Regions from separate parts of the Rossellomorea sp. LjRoot5 genome, predicted to be linked through region 3. Evidence: riboswitches for the same ligand, from Rfam matches in the RefSeq annotation. Region 3 holds a riboswitch; each other region holds the start of a gene.
The links. Region 3 has a riboswitch for S-adenosylmethionine ahead of ACSQ2E_RS21710 (Na+/H+ antiporter NhaC family protein). Riboswitches for the same ligand answer to the same signal wherever they lie in the genome.

Region 1 (8,023 bases), 2.0 Mb from region 3:
GCATTTCCTCTCTCCCTAACATACCGACTGGTTAGTATTTATAACGAAAGAAGGAGGATAAATGGATTCTATCACCGTAAGAAGTAGATTCTGCGAAACAGATGCACTGGGGCATATTAATAATACCACTTACTTTGTCTATTTAGAGGAAGCACGAATTAAATTCTTTCAAACAATCGGATTCGATATGGACGTGAAGGATTGGCGGTTTATTCTAGCTTCCACCAAATGTGATTTCGTCTCACAGGGTTATTTCAATCAAGAACTCGTGATCACCTCCTATATTTCCAGGATTGGATCAAAAAGTTTTCAGTTAGAGCATGATATTCTGTGTGCCGAGACTCATCAACTGATCGCAAGAGGAAACGCGGTCATTGTGTATTTTGACTTTCAGGAACAACTGAGTAAAGCAATCCCTGATCTGTTAAAAGCCCAGCTAAACACTCATTTCCGTTCCGAGAAAACTGAATATTCTTAAATATAGGAGGGGTAACATGACGGAACGGATGGAATATGAAACGGTTTCAGTCCGAAAAGGAGAAGAATTAAATGAAAGCAAATTACAAGACTTCCTCGTTGAGCATTTTCCTGCTCTAGAGCAAGAAGAGTTGATCATTAAACAGTTTTCTGCAGGTCACTCAAATCTAACGTATCTGCTTTCAATGGGGAAATGGGAAGGGGTTTTGAGGCGCCCGCCTTTAGGGCCCGTCGCACCGAAGGCACATGATATGAAAAGGGAATTCAGGATCCTGTCAGAGATCCACCCTTTATTCGACGTTACACCAAAACCCCATGTATTCTCTGAAGATGAAGGGATAGTCGGAAGCCCATTCTTCATCATGGAACGAAAAAGGGGGCAAGTATTTGATACATCATTTCCCCCGCATCTGGATGTGACACCTGATGTATGCAAGAGAATCTCGGAAGAAATGATTTCAAGATTGGTTGAGCTTCATTCCATTGATCATACCAAAACATCACTTCACGAAATCAGTAGACCCGAACACTTTATGGAGAGACAGGTTCACGGGTGGATCAATCGCTATGAACGTGCCAAGACAAGTGAGATCCTTGATGTAGAACATCTGACACAGTGGCTGATCAAAAATGTTCCGGAAAATGCCGAGTCCACGATCATTCATTATGACTTTAAATTAAACAATAGTATGTTTTCTAAAGACCTGACATCCATGGTGGGATTATTCGATTGGGAGATGGCGACCGTCGGAGACCCCCTGGCAGATTTGGGTGTCGCAATGGGGTATTGGATCCAGCATGATGATCCTGAATTGTTAAAATACGGTCTCGGGAAGCCTCCAGTGACCATCATGGACGGTTTTTACAGCAGAAGAGAGTTCATCGAAGAATATGCCAATAAAAGCGGCAGGGACGTGAACCACATTCATTTCTATTTGTCTTTTGCCTACTTTAAGCTCGCGGTTATTGTGCAGCAAATTTATTACCGTTTTAAGATGGGTCAAACAAATGATGTCCGTTTTTCCGGTTTCGATCGGTTTGCCGAGACATTAATTACCCTGGGTAATCAGGCAGCATTTGATTTCAGGGAAAAAATATAAGGGGATGAATAGGATGCAATCGCTATTAGTCGAAAAGAATGACCGGGTGTTGAATGTAACCTTGAATCGACCTGACAGCTTAAACTCATTTGATGAGAACATGCTCACGGGATTGATTGAAGCGATAGAAGAGGCTGAAGGGAATCAGGAGATCAGAGCAATCGTGATCCGAGGTGCCGGAAGGTCGTTCTCTGCCGGTGGCGACGTGAAAACGATGGGAAGTGCGACGTCTGCCCAAGTCTATGAACATATCGGAATACTGAATTCATGTATCAAAGCCATCAAGGAAATAGAAAAGCCGGTCATTGCCTCCGTCCATGGTTTCGCGGCAGGTGCCGGATTTAATTTAGCACTGGCGTGTGATTTAATCATTGCATCCGAAACCAGTCAATTTGCACTGAGCTTTTCCAAAGTAGGACTCATTTCTGATGGAGGGGGTTCTTATTTTCTCCCACGGTTGATCGGTCCTCATCTTGCAAAAGAGTTCTTTTTTACGGGAGAACCTGTGACAGCCCGGAGGATGTATGAGTTAGGGGTGATTAATAGACTGGTGCCTGCTGATAGTCTCGAAGAAAAAGCAAATGAGCTGGCTGCTACATTAGCTGCGGGTCCAAGCAAAGCCTACGGAATGATGAAGAAAATGATTGATCGTTCATTCACCACTTCTCTGGATGAAATGCTTGAACAGGAACGAATCACTCAAACCCTGATGATCTCAACGGAAGATCATTTCGAAGGAGTTTCAGCGTTCAAAGAAAAAAGAATTCCATCATTTTCAGGGAAGTAAGCGGAGTGTGCGTGCCTCTCCAGTCCATTTTTCGGGTTTGGAATAAGAAAAGATCCTGCATCCATATATTCATAAATAAGGGGGAAGAAAGATGAACTTACGCTTATCAGATGAACAAAGGATGATCCAGAAAACCATTCGACGATTTGTAGAGAAAGAATTGATTCCTTTAGAAAATGAAGTGCTGCGAAATGAAAGGGAAGGAAAGCCCAGTCTTTCTCCGAAAAAAAAGGAAGAGCTGCAAATGAAGGCTAAGGATGCCGGATTCTGGGGCATCAATACTCCGGAGGAATACGGAGGAGCGGATCTCGGTCAAATGATGATGGCCATCGTCTATATGGAAATCTCCAAGACCTTTGTTCCATTCTCTTTTGGTGGATATGCCGATAACATACTTTATTACGCCAACGAGGAACAGAAGAAAAATTATTTGATCCCCACTATTAATGGAGAAAAGAAATCGTGTTTTGCCATGACGGAACCCGGAGCGGGATCTGATACCCGTAATATCCAGACCACAGCCGTGAAAGACGGAAACGAATGGATTTTAAATGGTGAGAAAACGTTCATTACAGGTGGTAATGAAGCAGATTTTGTCATGGTCATGGCCGTTACGGATAAAGAAAAACATCGCCGGACCGGTCGGGAAGGAGTCACCTGCTTCATCGCTGATCGAAGCATGGGCTGGAAATCCGAATATATTCATACGATGGGCGAATGGGGACCAGCGAGTTTGATTTTTGATGATGTAAGGGTTCCCGAAGAGAATATCCTTGGTGAAATCGATGGCGGCTACGATCTCGGCCTGGAATGGATCGGCTTCGCACGCTGGATCGTAGGGGCCCAGGCGGTCGGAGCAGCCGAACGCCTTCTTCAAATGGCCATCGACTATTCGAAGGAAAGGGAAACCTTTGGAAAGCCTATCGCGGACCGGCAGGCGATTCAATGGCAGATTGCGGATTCTGCCGTGGAGATTGAAGCGGCCCGCTGGCTTGTGTTAAATGCAGCATTCACACTCGATCAAGGAGAGGACAATCGTCACGTTGCGTCGATGGCCAAGCTCTATGGGTCCAATATGGGTAATCGGGTCGTTGATCGCGTCCTCCAGATCCATGGTGGGATGGGTTATACAAGAGAGCTGCCGATCGAACGATGGTACCGGGAGGCAAGGTTATGGCGGATTTATGATGGAACCGATGAAATCCAAAAACTGATTATTTCAAGGAATTTATTAAAAGGTCATGTGAAACTTGGGCAATTTGTTTAATCAAATAAAGGAGGCAGACGAAATGGGAGAGCGATTCAGAGGAAAAGTGGCTTTGGTTACAGGTGGAAGCAGAGGGATCGGCAGGGCGATTGCAGGATTACTGGCTGAAGAAGGGGCCAAGGTGGCCATCATCGATGTGAATGAAGATGCTTTGAATGAAGCAAGTGAGGTGTTTAAACAATATGAATTGTATACAAAAGTGGCAAATGTCGTAGAATCCCAGGAAATTGAAAATGTGATGAAGGAAGTATATGAATCCTTTGGCTCCCTCGACATTGTAGTGAATAATGCAGGGGTCATCAGGGATAATCTGTTATTTAAAATGACCGAGCCTGATTGGCAGACGGTCATGGATGTGCATTTGAAGGGTTCATTCAATGTAGTGAAGGCAGCTCAACAATACATGGTCAAACAAAGGTATGGACGCATCATCAATATCTCATCCACCTCCGCACTGGGAAATCGTGGACAGGCGAACTACGCAACGGCTAAAGCAGGTCTTCAAGGATTGACGAAAACCCTTGCTATAGAACTTGGTCCATTCGGAATCACAACAAATGCTGTGGCACCGGGTTTTATCGAAACCGACATGACGAAAGAAACGGCGAAACGGATCGGAATAACTTTCGAGCAATTGGTCGAAGCGAGTCTCCAGGGAATCCCTGTTGGAAGAAGCGGGCTTCCTGAAGATATTGCAAATGCAGTCGCTTTTTTTGCAGACGAAAAATCTTCATTCGTCAATGGGCAGGTTCTCTACGTTGCAGGAGGGCCGAAAGCCTGAATAAAGGAGAAAGGGGTGAAGAATATGTTTGAATCCTATATCGGAAAGAGGTCTACTCCCACCAGAAATACAGTGGAAAGAGGAGCGGTTCGGAAATTTGCAGAAGCCATTGGCGATCCCCATCCCCTTTTTGTGGATGAAGATACGGGGAAATTTTCCTCTTACAGGGGGAACATTGCCCCTCCCACCTTCCCGAGAGTGTTCGACTATGGTTCGATCGAAGGCTTTCATTTACCGAATGTTGGGTTGATTCACGGTGAACAATCCTTTCATTATGAAAGACCTTTGATGGTAGGAGAAAGGATTCAATGTTTCACGGTAGTAAAAGACTATTATGAACGGGAAGGTACCGGGGGAAAACTGGGTTTCCTTGTCATCGAAGACGTCGGGGAAGATTCCCGTGGGGAAAGAATCTTCACTTCCCAGGCGATTGTCATTATTACAGAAGAAGTCAGAAAGAGGTTGAGTAAATGACAACACTACAATCATTCGGAGTAGGTGATACACTTCCCCCGGTTGAATTGGCTCCGGTTGTGAGGTTGGACCTGATCAAATACGCAGGTGCTTCCGGAGACTATAATCCAATACACACCATCGATGATGAAGCCTCAAAGCTGGGTCTTCCAGGAATCATCGCTCATGGAATGTGGACAATGGGCAATGTGTCCAAACTTTTCAGCCCATACTATGAGGAAGGCTTTATCCAGGATTACTCGGTACGTTTTAGAGAGATGGTCATGTTACAAGATGTGGTTACTTTACGGGCAGAATTAGTGGACAATCAGGGTAACCTCCTTCATTTTAAGGTTTTAGCCACAAATCAAGCCGGGAAGAAAGTAATTGAGGGTAAGGTGGTTTTTAGGGTCCATGAATAGTTACGTAATGCTTTATGAAAAATTGTCGTAGATCTACCCCCAATCGAATAAACATGTATAGAATGATCGTTTAATAAAATAAGCCAAAAAATATAAATCCGATCGAAAAACTCGGGTTGACTTCTTCCGTAATTGTGATATTATTTAGAATATTAAAATGAATAACTCTTATCCAGAGTGGTGGAGGGATCTGGCCCTGCGAAGCCCAGCAACCTACGTATTGTAAGGTGCTAATTCCAGCAAAATGTGAAGTCATTTTGGAAGATAAGGTAACCTTACCTGAACAACTTTCCAAAATGGGAAGTTGTTTTTTTGATCTGGATAAGATGAAAATTGGGGGTATCATGTGAAAGAAGAGAAGAATCAGCAAGTACAGTTTGACTTGGTAGCAGAGAAGATCCAGTCCATGCTTGAAACCATGAGTTTTGGTTCGATCACGATTATCGTACAGGATGGAAAAGTCATTCAATTAGAGAAAAATGAGAAAGTCCGAATTAAATAAGCTGACTAGACAACCTAGAGGCGCATAACAGAGATTAAGGTACTTCCTTTATCTTGTTATCGCCTCTTTTTTATTGGAAAAGAAAGGGGTGTATCATGCTAACCTATCAGACTTGGAAACAACCAGCCGTGAATTTTGAAGTCGATCCAGTCTACAAAGGAGCCTTGAATGTCTTGAAATGGACATATGAGCAGTATGGTGAAACGGTCGTTTATGCCTGCAGTTTCGGAATTGAAGGCATTGTGCTGATCGATCTCATTTCCAAAGTACACCCGCAGGCAGCCATCGTCTTCCTGGATACGGGTGTCCATTTTAAAGAAACCTATGAAACCATTGAAAAGGTGAAGGAAGCCTATCCGGGTCTGACCATTCATATGAAAATGCCAGAACTGACACTGAAGGAGCAGGCAGAAGCATATGGGGATAGGCTTTGGGAGAAAAATCCAAATCAATGCTGTCAAATTCGAAAGCTTGACCCTTTAAAGGAATCCTTATCCAAAGGGAATGCGTGGATATCTGGGTTAAGAAGGGAGCAATCGCCTACAAGGAGTCACAATGAGTTCATTAATAAGGATGATAAATTTCAGTCGGTTAAGATTTGTCCATTGATCCACTGGACCTGGAAAGAAATATGGCGGTATGTCCATAAGCATAATCTTACTTATAATCCCCTTCACGACCAGGGATATCCGAGTATAGGCTGTTTTCACTGCACGACACCAGCCATTGATATCAATGATCTCCGCTCCGGAAGATGGAAAGGAAAAGGGAAAACGGAATGCGGCCTTCATTAAAGCTGGTGACGATCTTTGTTTGAGCTGACGGCCCTTCTTATTAGCCTGTTTTTCGCCATGAACATCGGTGCCAGTGGAGCGGCGGCATCTATGGGGGTTGCCTATGGTGCGGGAGCGATAAACAACATCAGGGCAGCATTATGGATTTGTGCAGCAGGTGTCCTCTGTGGAGCGGTACTCGGTGGTGGAGAAGTAGTTAAAACGATCAGTTCCGGAATCATACCCCCACATCTATTGTCAATCAAAATCGTCATCATCATTTTGTTGTCTGCGACGATTACATTATTTTTGGCCAATGTAATCGGGATCCCCCTATCAACGAGTGAAGTAACGGTAGGAGCGGTAGTAGGAGTCGGGGTGGCCTATCAGGTTCTTTACGTGAAGTCACTGGTCACCATCATGTCATTCTGGGTCATTGTCCCGGTGATTGCCTTCTGTGTTACGTGGGTTTTCGGCTTGGGATTAGTACGATTGGAAAAGCGGGGATACCACTTTGAGAAAAGGTGGCTGGCATATCTGTTGATCATCGCCGGGTTCTTTGAAGCTTTCTCGGCGGGGATGAATAACGTAGCAAACGCTGTCGGCCCATTGGTCGGTGCAGGCTTGCTCACACCTTTACGGGGGATTTGGCTGGGGGGTTTATTTGTAGCGCTGGGTGCCGTGTTACTAGGGAAAAGAGTCGTTGAAACAAACGGGAAGAAAATAACCCAGTATTCCAAAGCAGAAGGAATTCTCATCTCCTCCACTGGAGCCCTGCTTGTGATGGTAAGCTCCCTGTATGGGTTGCCAATCCCTCTCACACAGGTTACATCTTCTTCCATCATCGGACTCGGGTTGTCAAAAAACGGGAAGCACATGCTGCAAAAAAAAATAGTCAAAAAAATCGTTAAAATCTGGGTCGTTTCACCCCTTATTTCACTCAGTATTTCATACTTTTTGGTAAAACTCTTGATCGACAGCGATCTGTATTCGATTGTCGTCCCTATAAGTGTCATCATTTCGACAGTGGGAGCCTTGTCCCTTATGCGGGTCATTAATGAAGAAAGAAGGTCTGTCCACGAGGATGGAGGAGGAATATAATTTTAATTCCGATTAAAACTATATGTTAAGGAGGATTTTATTAAATGAGTTTACTGCCACACGGAGGAAAATTGGTTCAATCACATCTACCACAAACAGGATATGAAAATATTCAACAAGAAATCCAATTGGATGATATCGCTTTAAGTGATTTGGAGCTCATTGCCATAGGAGCATATAGTCCAATAGATGGATTTTTGTCAGAGAAGGATTATCAGAATGTAGTTGAATCATTGCGGTTGAAGAATGGATGTGTTTGGAGCATTCCCATCACCCTGCCAGTTGAGAAAGAAAGGGCAGAATCCTTGAAAGTTGGGGTAACGGGCAGGCTCGTATACAAAGCAGAAACATATGGCCTCA
Region 2 (8,023 bases), 1.9 Mb from region 3:
ATGCTCCGATTGCCACAATATTGATGAAGTATCGATCATTGATCTTTCCAACGTCGGTTTTCTGAACATGATTTTGTTTAAAGATATCGATTGCTTCTTCAGGTTTCATTGGAATATTGAGAGCACGTGCAAAATCGTTGACCGTACCGAGGGGGATGAGGCCGAATAAAGGACGGTATTCCTGTTCAGACATTCCATTAATGGCTTCATTGATTGTGCCATCCCCGCCCATTGCGGCAAGGAAATCGTATCTTTTCTCACAAGCTTCCCTCGCAAATTCCATTGCGTCCCCCTCTCCTTTAGTCAATCGCAAAACGGTCTCATACCCCATATCCTTCATTGTTTTAAGTGCATGGTCACTATATTGTTCACCCAATTCCTTCCCAGAAGATGGATTGACGATTAACATGGCTTGCTTCACGTTATTTCCTCCCTTTTACATTATGTATTTCATTAGGCTTTACCCTAAATGTAAAGAGAGGAATCCTTTTCCATCGTGAAAAAGCAGGGCAGCCAAATGAATAACCTGATTTCTATAGTATCAACATGATCAATGGAACAACCCGGACTCTTTTGGTTTTTTCAAGATATTGTGCATATGTGTACCTGCCTTTGTTCCAAACTGAAGGTTTGGAACTTAGTATACCCAACTCATGTTTCTTCACTAGACAATGGTTTATCTGTTATCAGATTTGGGTAAAAGAGTAGTATTTGATTTATTCATATAATTTATAAAAAAGTAGAGAAATCTATTCTGGCATTGATGGGGGTAAAGATGATGAGGAAGTATGATATTGATGTGAATGGCTCTTTATTTGATTGGGACCTGGAAAAGGGCTCTATAACGTTTGAAAATGATGAAGTCGTTCTATTCTGGGTGAATACTGCTTTTAAAACGTTGATTGATTCTATCGAGGAGATTGCTGGTGAAAAAGAGGCGCGACTGGTTCTTGAAACAGCGGGCTACCGTACCGGATTAATCGTCAGTGACTTCTACTTGAAATCGATAGGAGAGCCGGAAATGATCCTGGATAAGCTGCCTAATACATATGTAACTGCCGGGTGGGGAATAACAGAAATTCTATCCTACTCCATTGAAAATAAAACGGCCGTCGTCAAATTTGGCAATGGATGGGAATATAAAGTGAACGTCGCTCAGGGAAAAGAAGTAGAAGGCACCTTCATGCCTGGTCATTGGGCAGGTGTTCTGACTGGAATATTCGGTTCCAAAGTATGGTACCGGGTCGCAAAAAGCCAGATCAGTGGTGACGACTGTAGTGTTTATGAGTTTTTCGCTTCCGACATTTCACCCTCTTTGAATGTCAATGCGCTAATGGAAGAGCAAACCCTAGCAGCACAAGAAGAATTGGACCGTATTACACAACAGAGAACAGAAGTATTATCTGAAATCATTAAAGAAATTTCTTCTCCGATCATTCCTGTTTTGGACTCGATTCTCGTGGTCCCTCTCGTTGGTCGCTATAATGAAATTCGAGCTGAAGAATTGCTGAATAAAACACTTCTCAATCTGCCGCGTTACAAAGCTGAATTTCTGATTATCGATTTGACCAGTCTCAGCAGGGTGGATGATTATACGTTATCTTTCATTCAGAAATTCGTAAGTGCTGCCTCCCTATTAGGTACTAAATGTTTACTTGTGGGGATTTCTTCTGAACTGAGTATTAAGGTCACCCAGAGGGGCTATCGGATGAACCATATTCCCTGCTTTTCAATCCTCCAACAGGGAGTCAACTACGCGCTGGATCAATTAGGCATGGAAATCATCAAAAAGGTGTAGTAAGTATAGGCAGGATCATTTCCTGCCTTTTACCTCTTTGTCCAAGCGTTGAATATGTGGTTCATTAGACAAATGATTGCACAGGGGAATCAGATATTTTAAAAACTTAATTGTTTGTTGACCCCGATATTCATTGGAGTTTGTATCAAACCCATTCAACCCTGAACGGATGTTCATCGCTTCCCTAATCAGACTATGCCACTCCCTAGGAAGTTCCTGCAACCCATACTGACCGGCATCCTGCTTTGAAATGATAGACGCTTCTTTCAATGTGTAATATTGACGAAGAACTCCAAGGACCGACCACTCTATTTCAGCATCAATCATAGCGGTAGGGTAATGTTTTACCTCATCTACCGATTCTTCGATGGAATGAAGTCTTCCAGCCCAATAAGTATTCATATTTTGAAGGACATATTGGCACAATTCCTCTGCCGATGGTCCTGAAAAGGATGATGAAATTTCAGGTCCTACAACTCTAATCTCCTTATGCTTCACTAAATACCATGTGATAGGGTTAAAGTTGAAATATTCTCCAAAGTTCAATTCACCATTGTTATAGTATGCGTACATTTCGGTATCATCTTTACAGCTTGGATCCATCTTCCCGATATCTTCTTTTAAAATATATACCCCGTCCATTTCCGGTTTTTGAAACGTTTGCTGGAGTGTGGTATGGATACGATTAAGTGCGTCGGAATCTTCTGTGGTTAGTCGACGGTTGGTAACGGTTATAAAATCAATGTCACTTGAATCATTCACAAATGCTCCCAGGGCAACGGACCCATGTAAATACAAGCCTTCCAGGGTTTCCGGCAGATATGTATTGAACAGTCTAATATATTCATCTAGTACACTGTGTACTATTTTCGGTACGTTTGTCATGTTTTCCTCCATTGAATAGTTTTTATTCGTACAATGAACTCGCCTCTATATAGCCAATTATTTCAAATAATGGAAGAGTATTCAATAGTTATCTTTCATATGGGGTATTTTATCCTTCATTACCAAAAGAAGCTTGACTCCTATGAGGTCAAGCTTCTTTCATGATGTCTTCTATTAATGACTCTGCTATTTTCTTCCCGTTCTGAATACATGCGCCTATCCCCACGCCGTAGTATGAGGCTCCGGCCAGTTTCACTTGGGGCATTTCAGTTGAGAGCAACTGCTCCAAAGCCTGCACGGCCTGATTGTGTGAAAGATGATAATTCGGCATTAGATTTTTCCAATTTGTCACTTCCACTGAAATGGGATCCGCATTGATTCCGACGCTCTTTCTTATATCATCCAGTGCCACTCTTGTCAGCTCGTCCTCTTTCAAATTCTTTAACTGCTCGTAATGAGCACTCGTGCTCTTATAAAAGAGTCTTACCAGGAGATTGTGCTTTCGGGATGTATGCTTCCATTTCCGGCTCGTCCATGTACATGCATCGCACTTCACCTCACTGCCATTCGAAACAATAAACCCTGTACCATCAGCAGGAAGCTCCTCATCAGGAACATTAAATCCCAGATAGATGGAGATCAAGGAAGAGTTTCTTAGGGCATTAAAATCCTTGTTTAAATGTTCGTGATTTAGGATCTGTTGAGTCACATCATGTGGTGTTGCAAAAATGACAGCATCTGCTTGAATGTTTTCATGACCTTTTAACGTGAGCTCATATTTGGCAGCAGTCATACGGAGATTTTTTGTCTCTGTTCCTTTTAGTATCGTCGCATCACCGCATTCTTCTTCCAGACGGTCGATAATGGTGGATAACCCATGCCTAAAGGAAATAAACTTTTTATTGGAAGATCCTTTGAATTTCATCTTGTTTGCAGATAGCCCTTTGATGATGCTTCCATATTCATTTTTATAATCAAGAAGATATGGAAGGGTCGACGCCATGGTCAGTTTATACAAATTGCCTGAATAAACTCCTGATAATACAGGTGCAATCTGATTTTCCACCAGTTCCTTCCCGAGAAATGCTTCCAAAAAGTCTCCGATGGAACTTTCCTTGGTGAATAAAGTATTTTTCGTCTCCAGGTCCAGGAGCGCCGCTTTCTTTCCCGCTTCAGAAATAAGCGTGCTTTCATTAAGTGATTCTATGCTCATCGGAATGCCGAAAATCGTGTCGGCGGGTATTCTATGCAATTCCCCATTTGTATAAATGTAGGATGTTCCTGTTTCGTTATATACGAGTTCGTCTTGAAGGTGAAGTTCATTAACAATCGGAAGAACTCCCTCATTACGGGCAACAATGGAATCTGCGCCAGCTTCCATAATAAAGTCACCTTCCGTTATCGTCCTGATCTTACCACCGAGCTGTTGATCTCGTTCAATTAAAACTAACTCAATATCCAGGTTACGTTCCCTGGACATTTTTTGCAGATAATACAGAGCTGTTAAGCCTGTAATCCCTCCACCAACGACAACCACTTTCTTCATGCTATCCACTCCATTAATTACGTGTATGTATACAGATTATCATGTTTTAGACAGATTAGAAAAAGAAACTATGTCTAAAATAGGAAAATAGCATGTAAAAAGAGAAAGGTATCATGTTGATCCTTGTTCCTTCAAACTATTTACGCCTATACATAATTCATAGTTGACAACTAGGAATAGTTTGATATAACATATAATTGAATTCTGATAACCATATAGCCACTTATCCAGAGAGGTAGAGGGACTGGCCCTATGATACCTCAGCAACAGATTCTGTTTTCTAGAACACTGTGCTAATTCCACAAGCGTGAAGCTTGAAAGATAAGTTGAAGTTTTACACCTAAAGTCTTCTTCTTATCTTACTAGGAAGTTGGCTTTTTTACGTTAAAAAGTCTCTTCCTCTATTCATTTACATTATAAGAGGAGTGATCATTATGGGAGAAATTCTCCAGGAAGCGATCAATAAACGAAAAAATGAGTTAATTAACAAATTGATTGTCCATAACATTTTCAAAAAAGACGATAAACAATTATTTGAGCTATCACTAAGAGAACTGGAGAATGAATATCTGTATATCCAGAGAGAATGCCATCCTCATAGTGATAGTGGCTCTGTTCACTGGAAGAATTGCTCGAAACTAACCAGTTAGAAGCCACGTATATCAATTCGGGAATGGCAAAACAAAAAATGACGCGGGCCTTTGGCTCACGTCATTTCAATATTATTGAGCATTTACCTCAACCGCATCCTTCTTATAATAAGCTGCAAAAATCTCAGCAAACGCTTCGGTGGAATTATATAATTCTACTAAGTTATTTTCCACACCACCAAATTCAAGGAGCATGGCCCGTTCTGTTAAATCCTGATTGTAAACCCCGTTTCCTTCCGCTTTTGTTTTAACGAACACTCCCCTACTAATACCAGGGTACTTCTCCTCTAATTTAGCATTCAATTCTTTTGCGATTTTCAGATTCTTTTCAAAGTTCTTATTTTCTTTCCCTACAATGAAAAATAATCGGGCATAGTTCTTACCATTGATCGTCTTGGACGTAATATTTCGGGGCTGGGAATCCCGGTGAATATCAATTAAATAGGTAAGATTGTCATCTTGCGCGATTGCTTCCTGAACCAGTCCCCTGGTTAACTTGTAGGATTCAAAGTAGGTCCATGATTTATTTTTTAGCGCTTGGTTTACATCTGTCTTATCCTGAACTGCCCCGATCCCTCGTGATTCGAGTTCCTGTTTCAATTTTGATCCCACTGCAATGACATTGACCTTTTCATTGGTACTTGCAGGGTCTTTGGAGTCATTGTTTTTAATCAGTGGGCTAAAGGCTTCCCAACTGTGGGAGTGGTAAATGAAAACGGACTTTTCTTCGATTTCCTGCACACCGTCACCTGAGTTGTGATTGGCTTGATCGACTTGGTTCTGATCGATTTCCTGATCCTTCAACTGATCCTCCGTTGGCGCTGGGGACTCGTTAGGTAAATTGGTAATGTCCGTCCCTTTTCCGGCAACGGCTATATGCGTATGATAATTTTCGATTCCAGGGATTTCCCGTCCAAATAGACTCCTTGGGTCAAGGAGAGAAACATTTGTTACGCTTTCCAACCAATCAAAGTCAGTATTCATTGCCTCTTTATTCTCGATGCGCAAACCCGTCATTTCCTGTGACAGAAGCATAAGGAATGTCTCTTTCGGTACAAGCTCTGATACGGAAGTATAAAAGAGGCTGTCCACCCTCAATTTAATGGCCGTCGATGAAATCAGCCACACCATTGCATACATAAGGATGATCCCTATCAATACTACCCGGATGACGGCTTTCATAGAAACGAATACTAGTGGGACTAAGCTATTATTATTTCGAGACTTATACGACATCATCAGTACCCCTATATAAAGTATTTAATAGTTAACTTTATGCAGAGTGTCGAAGGAGTAGAAGATTTTTTCAGGATTCAATCTGATTTCTTATGGGAAACAGGTAACAAGTAGTAGATCTTTTTTCTAAAACGACATGAACGTAAAAAAACGCATGTTGAGATGCGTTTTTGGTTTATCGCCCATTCACTTCATGTGCAGCCCTGATACCGGATTCTACCGCTCCCTCTATCCACCCGTGAAAAGAAGAAGTATGTTCCCCTGCAAAATAGATCCTTCCTTCGGGTGTCCGGATATAATCCCCGATATCAGCTGCCTGTCCCGGTGTGTATAGAGTGAAACATCCTGCCGAGAAAGGATTTTTGCTCCAATTATATACAAAATAATTCAGCAGTTCTGTATAAACCCGATTTCCATAAACCCTGGATAGTTCCTTCAACACTTCTGAAATGATTGCTTCCTTCGATTTGCTATTCCATAAGAGAGCGTTTTGACCCCAGCTGTAGCTTGCCAGCATCACACCAGGCTTATTGCTTCCAATATCATGACTTGGCATATAAGTAAATCGGGTGGGAAGATCAGATACAATGTTTCCGTAATTCATTTCTTCCCAGAAGCGCCTTCTGAACTCGATTCCGATTTTTACAGAAGGCACATTGGTCACTTCACGGATCGCCTGCCACTTTTTAAATGAAATCGAATTATATGGGACGACATCAATAAATTGAAATACGGTAAAAGGAATAGTGACGATCACGAAGTCAGCTTGATACTCTCTCCCCGTTCCATCCAATGGGTTAACCGTATGAACGATGACACCCGACTTAGATTGTATGATACGGGTCACTTTTTGGTTCAAAAAAAGTTGGGACTGTAGGTCACCCATAAATGAATAGGGCAATCGATCATTCCCACCTGATATTTCATAAAACTTCGTCTCTTTTCTAAAGATCGGAAAAATAATATCTTTCAATATATCGACAAATGAAAACTCAGGAAATCCTTCAATCCCGAGAATGACATTTATTTTCCGGATGGCATTCAACGATAAGGATTTTCCAAACGGGTTGTTAGACAAAAATTGTCCCACGGAATAATTCGAGTATTGCTTTATCAATCTCAATTGTTCTTCGTGCTCACTATTATTATATAGATCCACAAAGGGCTGGGTCGCTTCTAGAAAAAGTTCAGAAGCGGTTTTCCCCCTTTCATTTTCAGGAAGAGGATATTGCAGAATATCCGGATCCGCTTCGTACTGTTTTCTCGTCACTAAAATGTTATTTACTAAAAACAGGTCTTTCGAAGAAGTATTTTGAAAAGGTTGAAATGGCAGTTTGAATTTTCGTATATACTCAAATACCAACTGATGGTTATCTGGAATCCTCATAGCACCGGCATCCAAATAATTACCTGAGGTAAACGGCTTCCTAACAGTATAAACCCTCCCCCCGATCCTCTTGTTTCCTTCAAGAATCATGACGTCATGTCCAGCCTCTTTTAATGTTGAGGCTGCAACCAGTCCACTCATCCCGGCACCAATGATGATGATCCTTTTGGATTTAGATGGCTTTAGTCCTTTTCGGATGATTGAAAGCATATCATCCGGATATTTCAATTCAGAAGGGGCATCTCTCATTATTCGATCGTCCATTCTACACCTACCTCCCTTGCTCTTTCATCATATGAATCCATTTAAGGAGGTATACATTTGTTTCCTGTGACATACTGATCATTTGCAGTTGTTTTCAGAACGCATGTTTCTATTTCAACCGTTCTATGTTATACTTAAGGTTCATTGGGTCTACGAGACTGTATTTAGTCAATCCCTCTAGCAGTAGAAGGGAGACATGTTAAATGTCACTAGAAAATATCGTAACCATGCTCAAGACTCTTAAGGAATTCAAGGAA
Region 3 (8,023 bases):
CAAGACGAAACAAAAAACAGTTAAAAAGAAAACCAACCGTCCAGCGGTGGAAGACTTCCAACTTGTCCGCCAGCAAACCTTTAAAGGATAAGGAGGAGAAAAAGGTGAACAGAAAAAGTCCGAAACTTCCATTGACTGATCAGGAGAGGGCTGCCCTCCGCAGAGCCAAGATACGACTTGGGGATCTACATGAATTATCTCCTGGAATTCTCCGGGAGACACTTAAAATTACGATGGAAAGATCCCGTTACTTAGTCGGCATGTCCATTTTCCAACAGATCCCTTCTATTGGACCTAATATGGCTCACAATGTTGTAGAGGATCTTGGATTTTATTCCCTTGAAGAAATAAAGGGAGAGAAGGGAGAAGACCTTATCATCGACTTAGAAAAGAAGTACGGTGTTTGGATGGACCCGTGCGTAGAAGACTCACTCAGATGTGTCGTCCACCACGCTAATCACCCTGAAAGCACCAAGAACTGGTGGGACTTCACAACACAAAGAAAAACATATCGCCAAACTCACGGCTACCCGGGAGACCGCCCCACCAAAGCCTGGGATCAATAGGTCCGTCCCTCCTGAATTCCAAGCCGGGAAGCGTATTTACGCTTCCCGGCTTTCTTTTTTTGCTGATTTTTGAGGGACGGACCTCATTCGTATATCCTCCTTAAAATGGAAATCATAAAGAAAAAGGAGTGATGCTATATGAGAACCCTTGTTATCTGTTTACTTATGACTTTTTCTATACAAATGCCCGTTTCAGCAAGAAACATCCTTCCCCTTTCGGCCCACCAGAACGAACTCGCGATTGTGATTGATGATTTAGGAAATGACATGGAAGGGACAGAGGAAATTATGAGTCTTCCCGTCACTTTGACAATTGCGGTCATGCCATTTCTCCCAACGACCAAGGCAGATGCGGAAAAAGCCCATAAAAATGGACATGAGGTCATTGTCCACCTTCCTATGGAACCGATGTCTGGGAAAGCGAGCTGGCTCGGGCCGGGGGCAATCACGACCTCACTATCCGATGAAGAAATCAGAAAGAGAGTGGAGCAGGCCCTGGAGGAGGTTCCTTATGCAGTGGGAGTCAATCATCATATGGGTTCGAAGGCTACCGCCGATGAGCGGGTCATGAGGATTGTTCTCGGCATATGCAAGGAAAGGGGTTTATTTTATCTGGATAGTAAAACAACAGGAAAGAGTGTCATTCCGAGGCTTGCAAAGGAACTGGGCGTCCCATACCTTGAAAACGAATTATTCTTTGATGACATCTACACCATTCAGCACATCGGGAAGCAGGCGATACTCCTTTCAAAGGCATTGGATCGTGATGATGCAACCATCGCGATCGGACATGTAGGGGTTACAGGGATGAAGGTGGCCACCATGTTAAAAGAATTTCTTCCTCTTTATGAGAAAAAGGCGTCAATCGTGCCCTTGTCCGATCTCATACCGGAATATCATCTGATTGATGAGAGCATGCCTTGATGGTGTGCTTTTTTTATGGACATTTAATAATGAAAATGTGTAAATAATCTGTTAATCGATGCTTAATTTTTTGAGGAAAGGAAACTCTCCTTTATAATCAGTAGGTAAGAAGGAGATGATTCGAAATGGATTACGCAATCGTGACAGGAGCAACAAGGGGATTAGGAGAGTCCGTCGCCAGGCTCTTTATTGAAAAAGGCATCGGCATTCTCAATATTTCCCGTTCGGATAATGACAGCTTACAAAAGCTTGCAAGGGAAAAAGAAGTGTCGTATGAATTCTTTCCCTGTGATCTATCTCAATCAGGACAAACAGAAGCGGTTTTTCGCGAAGTGGGGACAAAGGTATTTGGATCTGAAGCTGAGACGATATTTGTCGTCCAAAATGCCGGAGTGGTGACACCGATCAATACGTCGGGTGAAGTGGAAAACGAAGCATTGGAAACGAGTGTACACGTTAATCTGTTATCACCTATGATCGCCACCAATGAATTGCTCAAAGCAGCCAAAGGCTCTGAATCGAAGATGATCATGGTCAACATCAGTTCAGGAGCAGGAAGCCGTCCTGTTTATGGCTGGAGTACGTATTGCGCGACTAAGGCGGGAGTCAATATGCTGACTGAAACGGTGAGCCTTGAGCTCTCTAATACCCATAGCCGTCATCAGATCATCGCTTTCAGTCCGGGAGTGATGGATACGGATATGCAGGGGGAAATCCGATCGTCATCCAAAGAAGCCTTTGCCGAGGTTGAGTCGTTCCAGCGCTACAAAGAAGAGGGTATGCTGCGCAGCACGGACACGGTTGCTGATGCACTTGTGACCCTCATAACCAAAACCGATATTGAAAGTGGCAAACTGTATCATGTGAATGATTTGTTATAAGAAGAGAGCAGATTCCTGAAAGCGGGGTCTGCTTTTTAAATGGTCTTTGATAAATCCGGACACAAAAAGAGACAAACCCAGACCGGTTTGTCTCTTTTCCAACAAGATTAAGAAGAACGGACCGGATCTCCATCAGCAACGGATCTCCTAGTGAATTTCGGAAGGGCGAATTGAATCGCAATCAACCCACAAACTGCAATCAGGACAGGATAGAAGGCATATGGGATGATGCTGACCGGTGATATGCCGGCTACTTCTGCCACTAACAGTGCCTGTGCACCGTATGGGATCAATCCTTGAACGGCACAGGAGAAAATATCCAGGATGCTGGCCGACTTACGGGCATCAACGCCATACTTATCGCTAAGCGTTTTCGCCAGTGGTCCTGCGATGATAATGGAAATCGTATTATTTGCTGTGCAAAGATTCGTTGAACTCACCAATCCTGCTGTAGCAAGCTGTGCTCCTTGAGGAGATTTGATTTTACGGGTGGCATGATAAAGGATCGCTTGAATCCCACCATTATGACGAATCAGTTCGACGACTCCGCCGATCAGGATGGACAGGATCACAATCTCCGCCATGCCCATCATACCATCAGCTACACTACCAAAGTAACTCGATGGGGTAAAGCTTCCATCAGTAAATCCGATAATCCCTGCCAACACAATCCCGCCTATTAAAACGACAAATACGTTCAATCCTGCAAGGGCCCCGATGATGACTCCAAGGTAAGGGATGATTTTAACCCAATCGAAGCTTCCTGCGTCGACAGAGGATGGAGTCCCCATCGTAAGGACAAAAAGGATGACCATAGTGATGATGGCTGCCGGTAATACAATGAAGAAGTTCACTTTGAACTTGTCCTTCATTTCCGTTTTCTGTGTGCGTACGGCTGCAATCGTTGTATCCGAGATGAACGATAAATTATCCCCGAACATCGCTCCTCCGATGACGGTGGCCATAGCAAGGGGCATGGAAATATCTGCTCCTGAGCTGATGCCCACTCCGATAGGGGCAAGTGCTGCAATCGTCCCCATGGATGTACCCATTGATAAGGAAATGAAAGCGGCGATGATGAATAATCCAACAATGATTAAATTACCAGGAAGTACGGATAGGGCAAAGTTGACGGTTGAATCAACAGCCCCCATCTTTTCTGCTACACCGGAAAACGCGCCGGCTAATAGGAAGATAAAGACCATGATCATAATATCCGGATGCCCGGCGCCTTTTGCGAACCGTTCAACCTTAGAGGTTAACGATTCTTTTCGATTCATCGCCAGGGCTACAACTGCGGCAATGATAATGGATACGAGAACAGGGAATGCATAAAAATCTCCTGAAAGGATTCCCGCTCCAAGGAACAGTGAAACAAATATGATCAAGGGCAATAAAGCCAGTAAATTACCTTTTTCTTGGTTCATGTCAAACACTCCTTTGTCGTGTGAAATCAAATAAAAAAACCTCTTCCAACATAAGAAGAGGTTTCATTCAAACGAAACACTCCTCTTATCTTTCAAGCATTACGCTTGCTGGATGTGGCACAGCACTCATCATGAGTCCGCTGCCGAGACATCACAGGGCCAGTCCCTCCGTCTCTCTGGATAAGAAGATATGTTATTTAGTTAATTTAAAATATACTTCCATACTTTAAAGGGTTTAATTGAAAAAGTCAAACGGTAATTTATTGGAAATGAAAACGTAGTGCGTGGCTGCCGTAGCTGGCTCAAACCAAAGCGTAGGCTGTTCGCCGTAGCACGGGATACATCGTAAAACGCGAGGCTTTATCCATAAAAAGGCATAAATTCATAGACAAGTGAACGGTCAGGGTCTACTATAAGATAGACAAAAACATCTTGGGGGATACGGTAGTGGAAAGAAATGTACGAAATCAAATTTTTACATTACAAGGGTTTTATTTATTGACGTTCTTCGGGGTTGGTAGTTTATATCCTTTACTTAGTGTGTATTTGAGCGAAAGTGTGGGGTTAAATGGGTATCAGATCGGAACCATTATGTCTGTCGGCCCGATCATGATGATTTTCTTCCAGCCGATATGGGGGATGGTCAGTGACACAACCAATAAGCCGACCGTCGTGTTAGGGTTGACTTCCTTAGTTGCAGGGATCTTTGCTCTTGGTTATTTATTCATGGATGTTTACTATGGATTGTTGGTGGTAGCAATTTTAGTTGCGATCTTCCAAAGCGCCATCATCCCCGTCTCCGACAGTATCAGTTTGAAGTATACGAGTAAAGTCGGTTATAACTACGGAAATATCCGATTGTTCGGCTCATTGGGATTCGGGATTGCCGTGTTCATCATGGGGAGGCTTTCAGAGGGATTTATTGGACCGACGATCATTTTCTACTCCTTCTTTATCTGCCTGGTCCTTTCAGGGTTCCTATCCTTCCGTTTTCCTAAAGAGAGAGCGGCGGCTAAGCTTGATTTAAAAGCCGGGATGAAGGAATTATTCACGATGAAAAAATTTCTGATCTTCCTGGCCGTCACGTTCCTGGTATTTGGCCCGAATTTAGCCAACAACGTGTATTTCGGATTATTCGTGGAAGATTCAGGTGGTACGTACGCCGGAATCGGCCTCGCATTTCTGATCGCCGTCCTATCAGAAGTACCGTTTATGAGAATCGCGGGAGGTTGGATTGATAAGTTCGGTCTCTTGACCGTAGCGGCGCTGGCAGGCGCTGCATCCATGATCCGCTGGCTATTTTACTTCACGGAACCAAGTCTATGGCTGGTATATTCTTCAGCAGTGATGCAGGGTCTTGCCATCGGATTATTCATTCCTGCAGGGCTTCGCTACATTAAAGAAATCACGCCGGCACATATTACAGCTACTGCCGTGACCGTCTATTCGGCAATCGGAAATGGCCTCGGGAATTGGTTCAGTACCTTCGTGGGAGGTTTCATCTATGAAACATACTCCATTTACACGGTATACCTCTTCTTCGCAGTCCTGTCACTCCTTGGCATCTTCCTCTGCTTCGTCCTAATGAAAGAAGAAAAGAAGAATGCATTAGCCTACTAATAAAACATCTTCAGGCATCCGCTACCCACGGATGCCTATTTTTAATATAAAATTAACAAAAGGAAGGATTTTCCTTATAGGGTGTATAAGTATATATAAGTGGCTTTACCCCCGGTTAAATGTGCAGCTCAAAAAAAGAAAACTTTAAAAGGTTTTGATTTTATCTATTTGTGGTACAAAAAGGATAAGTCATTCATTGAAATTTATATAAATACAAGTTAAAATAATATTATTAGAAAATTCTTTCAATTAAAAAAGAACCATCACTTTAACTAAAAGGGGACTTTAAAAATGGAAAATACATTCGTTTACTCAAAAGAGAATGCAAATCTTGGGGATACGATTCAGTTTAAAAGAAAGAAACATGTCATCAATGGTGTCGTCACGACTTTAAGAGAAAATACCGTCATCGTCAAAATGGATAGGGAAATTGCGAAGAATCTTGACTTACCGGATGATCAAACGGTCGTAGCACATAAAAACTATGTGGTGACAGAGCGAGCAGAAAACGATACACAGCCTGTATTTGTTTATGATGGGTGGAATAGCGCATTAAAAGCCTAAGTTTCAGCCTACAAATAAAGTAACCCTGAAACGGCCTCACCATGAGAATGGATGTAGACGAATCAGGGTTATTTGTGTTGTGCAGCTTATTTTAGTCTCGCGACATATTCCTCAACCATTTCCGTTGTCACTAGCTTTCTTTGCGGAACTACCCCACGTCTTGCTAAGGCATTGATTTCATTTGTCACTTGATTAACATGATCCGTTGTAAAAGGTTTTCCAGCAGAACAAAGCTGAACAGCTTCGTCAATCGCTTTTTCTCTGCGCTCATCAAGTTTCATAAATTGCTGAACAAGTTGATTTTGCATGTTGGAATGCTTGGAAATTTCTTTGTGCACACTCATGATTTCATTCCTCTCTTTTTCTTTCACAATAAGTCTATTATGCCTGTTTCTATCTCCAGATGGCAATGTTCAATCATCCCTTTTATAAGATGGGGGACAGCAGGCTCCTTTGACTAACTTTCTATCAATAGTATACCTGAGAATAGAATAGAAAAAATGACAAGAAAAAAGAGCAGGGACATGCTCCTGCTCTTTGGTATAAGGTTTATTATTCATTTACTGCTTTTTTAGGCATGTCACTTTGGCGCTTTGGCCAGCATTCGACATTTTTTAAACCAGGAATGTCATCTGCATAGAATACAGGATCCAATCCTTGACGACGCTGCGTCATATAGTTGTCCAAAGCTTTAAAGGCAATCGGTGCCAGAATGCCGATGGCAGCCAAGTTCGTAAGGGCCATCAAGGCCATTGAGAAGTCAGCCAGGCTCCAGACGATATCAAGGCTTGCGACAGACCCAAAGACCACCATTCCCAGTGCAATAAAGCGGTAGATCATAAGGGCGGCCTTGCTTTTATTAATGAATGGGAGATTGGCTTCACCATAATAATAACTCCCAATGATGGAACTGAAGGCAAAGGTGAAGATGGCAATCGCCAGAAAGATTCCGGCCCATGAGTTAAAGTGTTCAGACATGGCTGCTTGAGATAGTTCGATTCCCGTCAAACCGGAACCGTATGCGTCTGACGTTAAAATGATAAAGGCCGTCGCGGAACAGACGAGAATTGTATCGAAGAATACCCCCAGTGCCTGAATGAATCCCTGCTTGACAGGATGGGAAACCGATGCCGTAGCCGCCGCATTCGGTGCACTACCCATTCCGGCTTCATTGGAGAATAGCCCACGCTTTACGCCGTTCATGATCGCGGCTCCAATACCACCACCGACAACTTGTTCAAAGCCAAAGGCACTTTTGAAAATCATGGCGATGACGCCTGGCATTTCAGTGATATTCGTAATGACTACAAATAAGGCGAGTACAATATAAAAGCCTGCCATGATCGGTACAATGAAAGATGAGAAGTTGGCTATGCGTTTAACACCGCCAAAGATGATGAGTGCAGTCAATCCGGCCAGTACAATTCCAATGACAAACGTATTGATGCCAAATGAATTACTGAAGGCCGTTGCGATGGTATTACTTTGGACAGCATTAAAAGTTGTCCCAAATGAGAGGATGATGGTCACCGCAAAGATCGAACTCATCCAGGGCTTGCCCAGTTGTTTCTTCATATAGTAGCCGGGGCCGCCTTTAAATCCAACCTTATCCTTTTCTTTATAAATCTGTGCCAATGTGCTCTCCACAAAGGCACTGGCTCCTCCCAGAATGGCGACAAGCCACATCCAGAAGACCGCTCCAGGTCCCCCAATTGCTAAGGCAATGGCGACTCCCGCTAAATTACCTGTACCAATTCGAGTACCTGCTCCGATAAAGAATGCCTGTAAGGAAGAAATCTGCTTTTCCCCGTCTGCTTCGACAACATCTTTATCCCCTAATAATCGAAACATCTCACCTAAGTGGCGAATTTGAACAAATTTAGATCCGATTGTGAAGTATAATCCTAAAATAAGAAGTACACCGATTAAAATATACCCCCATAATATGGAGTTTGCTTCCGTGACTAAATTGTTTAAAATATCCATGATAACCCCCTCGGAAATTTGTGTCGGTTACATATATTATTATCTGAAAATTAAA

Region 1: linked by a shared signal. The riboswitch ahead of ACSQ2E_RS11425 (YezD family protein) and the one ahead of ACSQ2E_RS21710 (Na+/H+ antiporter NhaC family protein) in region 3 are both predicted to bind S-adenosylmethionine.
Region 2: linked by a shared signal. The riboswitch ahead of ACSQ2E_RS12235 (Fur-regulated basic protein FbpA) and the one ahead of ACSQ2E_RS21710 (Na+/H+ antiporter NhaC family protein) in region 3 are both predicted to bind S-adenosylmethionine.

The regions. Positions count from the first base shown of each region.
Region 1 is NZ_CAXUQN020000001.1:2,212,811-2,220,833, forward strand. Features, by position in the region: gene ACSQ2E_RS11390 (acyl-CoA thioesterase) at 62-478, shown strand; gene ACSQ2E_RS11395 (phosphotransferase family protein) at 495-1,577, shown strand; gene ACSQ2E_RS11400 (enoyl-CoA hydratase/isomerase family protein) at 1,591-2,364, shown strand; gene ACSQ2E_RS11405 (acyl-CoA dehydrogenase family protein) at 2,456-3,631, shown strand; gene fabG (3-oxoacyl-ACP reductase FabG) at 3,654-4,412, shown strand; gene ACSQ2E_RS11415 (MaoC family dehydratase N-terminal domain-containing protein) at 4,437-4,886, shown strand; gene ACSQ2E_RS11420 (MaoC/PaaZ C-terminal domain-containing protein) at 4,883-5,287, shown strand; SAM riboswitch class I at 5,453-5,558, shown strand; gene ACSQ2E_RS11425 (YezD family protein) at 5,634-5,789, shown strand; gene ACSQ2E_RS11430 (phosphoadenylyl-sulfate reductase) at 5,885-6,583, shown strand; gene ACSQ2E_RS11435 (anion permease) at 6,641-7,663, shown strand; gene sat (sulfate adenylyltransferase) at 7,708-8,023, shown strand, end outside.
Region 2 is NZ_CAXUQN020000001.1:2,360,916-2,368,938, forward strand. Features, by position in the region: gene ACSQ2E_RS12215 (diacylglycerol/lipid kinase family protein) at 1-421, opposite strand, end outside; gene ACSQ2E_RS12220 (STAS domain-containing protein) at 776-1,798, shown strand; gene ACSQ2E_RS12225 (aminoglycoside adenylyltransferase domain-containing protein) at 1,814-2,683, opposite strand; gene ACSQ2E_RS12230 (protoporphyrinogen oxidase) at 2,832-4,229, opposite strand; SAM riboswitch class I at 4,450-4,557, shown strand; gene ACSQ2E_RS12235 (Fur-regulated basic protein FbpA) at 4,664-4,879, shown strand; gene spoIIP (stage II sporulation protein P) at 4,952-6,118, opposite strand; gene ACSQ2E_RS12245 (flavin monoamine oxidase family protein) at 6,291-7,766, opposite strand; gene ACSQ2E_RS12250 (hypothetical protein) at 7,970-8,023, shown strand, end outside.
Region 3 is NZ_CAXUQN020000001.1:4,249,226-4,257,248, reverse strand. Features, by position in the region: gene ACSQ2E_RS21730 (ABC transporter permease subunit) at 1-91, shown strand, start outside; gene ACSQ2E_RS21725 (helix-hairpin-helix domain-containing protein) at 105-566, shown strand; gene ACSQ2E_RS21720 (divergent polysaccharide deacetylase family protein) at 705-1,490, shown strand; gene ACSQ2E_RS21715 ((S)-benzoin forming benzil reductase) at 1,616-2,371, shown strand; gene ACSQ2E_RS21710 (Na+/H+ antiporter NhaC family protein) at 2,479-3,798, opposite strand; SAM riboswitch class I at 3,881-3,985, opposite strand; gene ACSQ2E_RS21705 (MFS transporter) at 4,246-5,418, shown strand; gene ACSQ2E_RS21700 (DUF2187 family protein) at 5,710-5,982, shown strand; gene ACSQ2E_RS21695 (YpbS family protein) at 6,069-6,392, opposite strand; gene ACSQ2E_RS21690 (alanine/glycine:cation symporter family protein) at 6,535-7,968, opposite strand.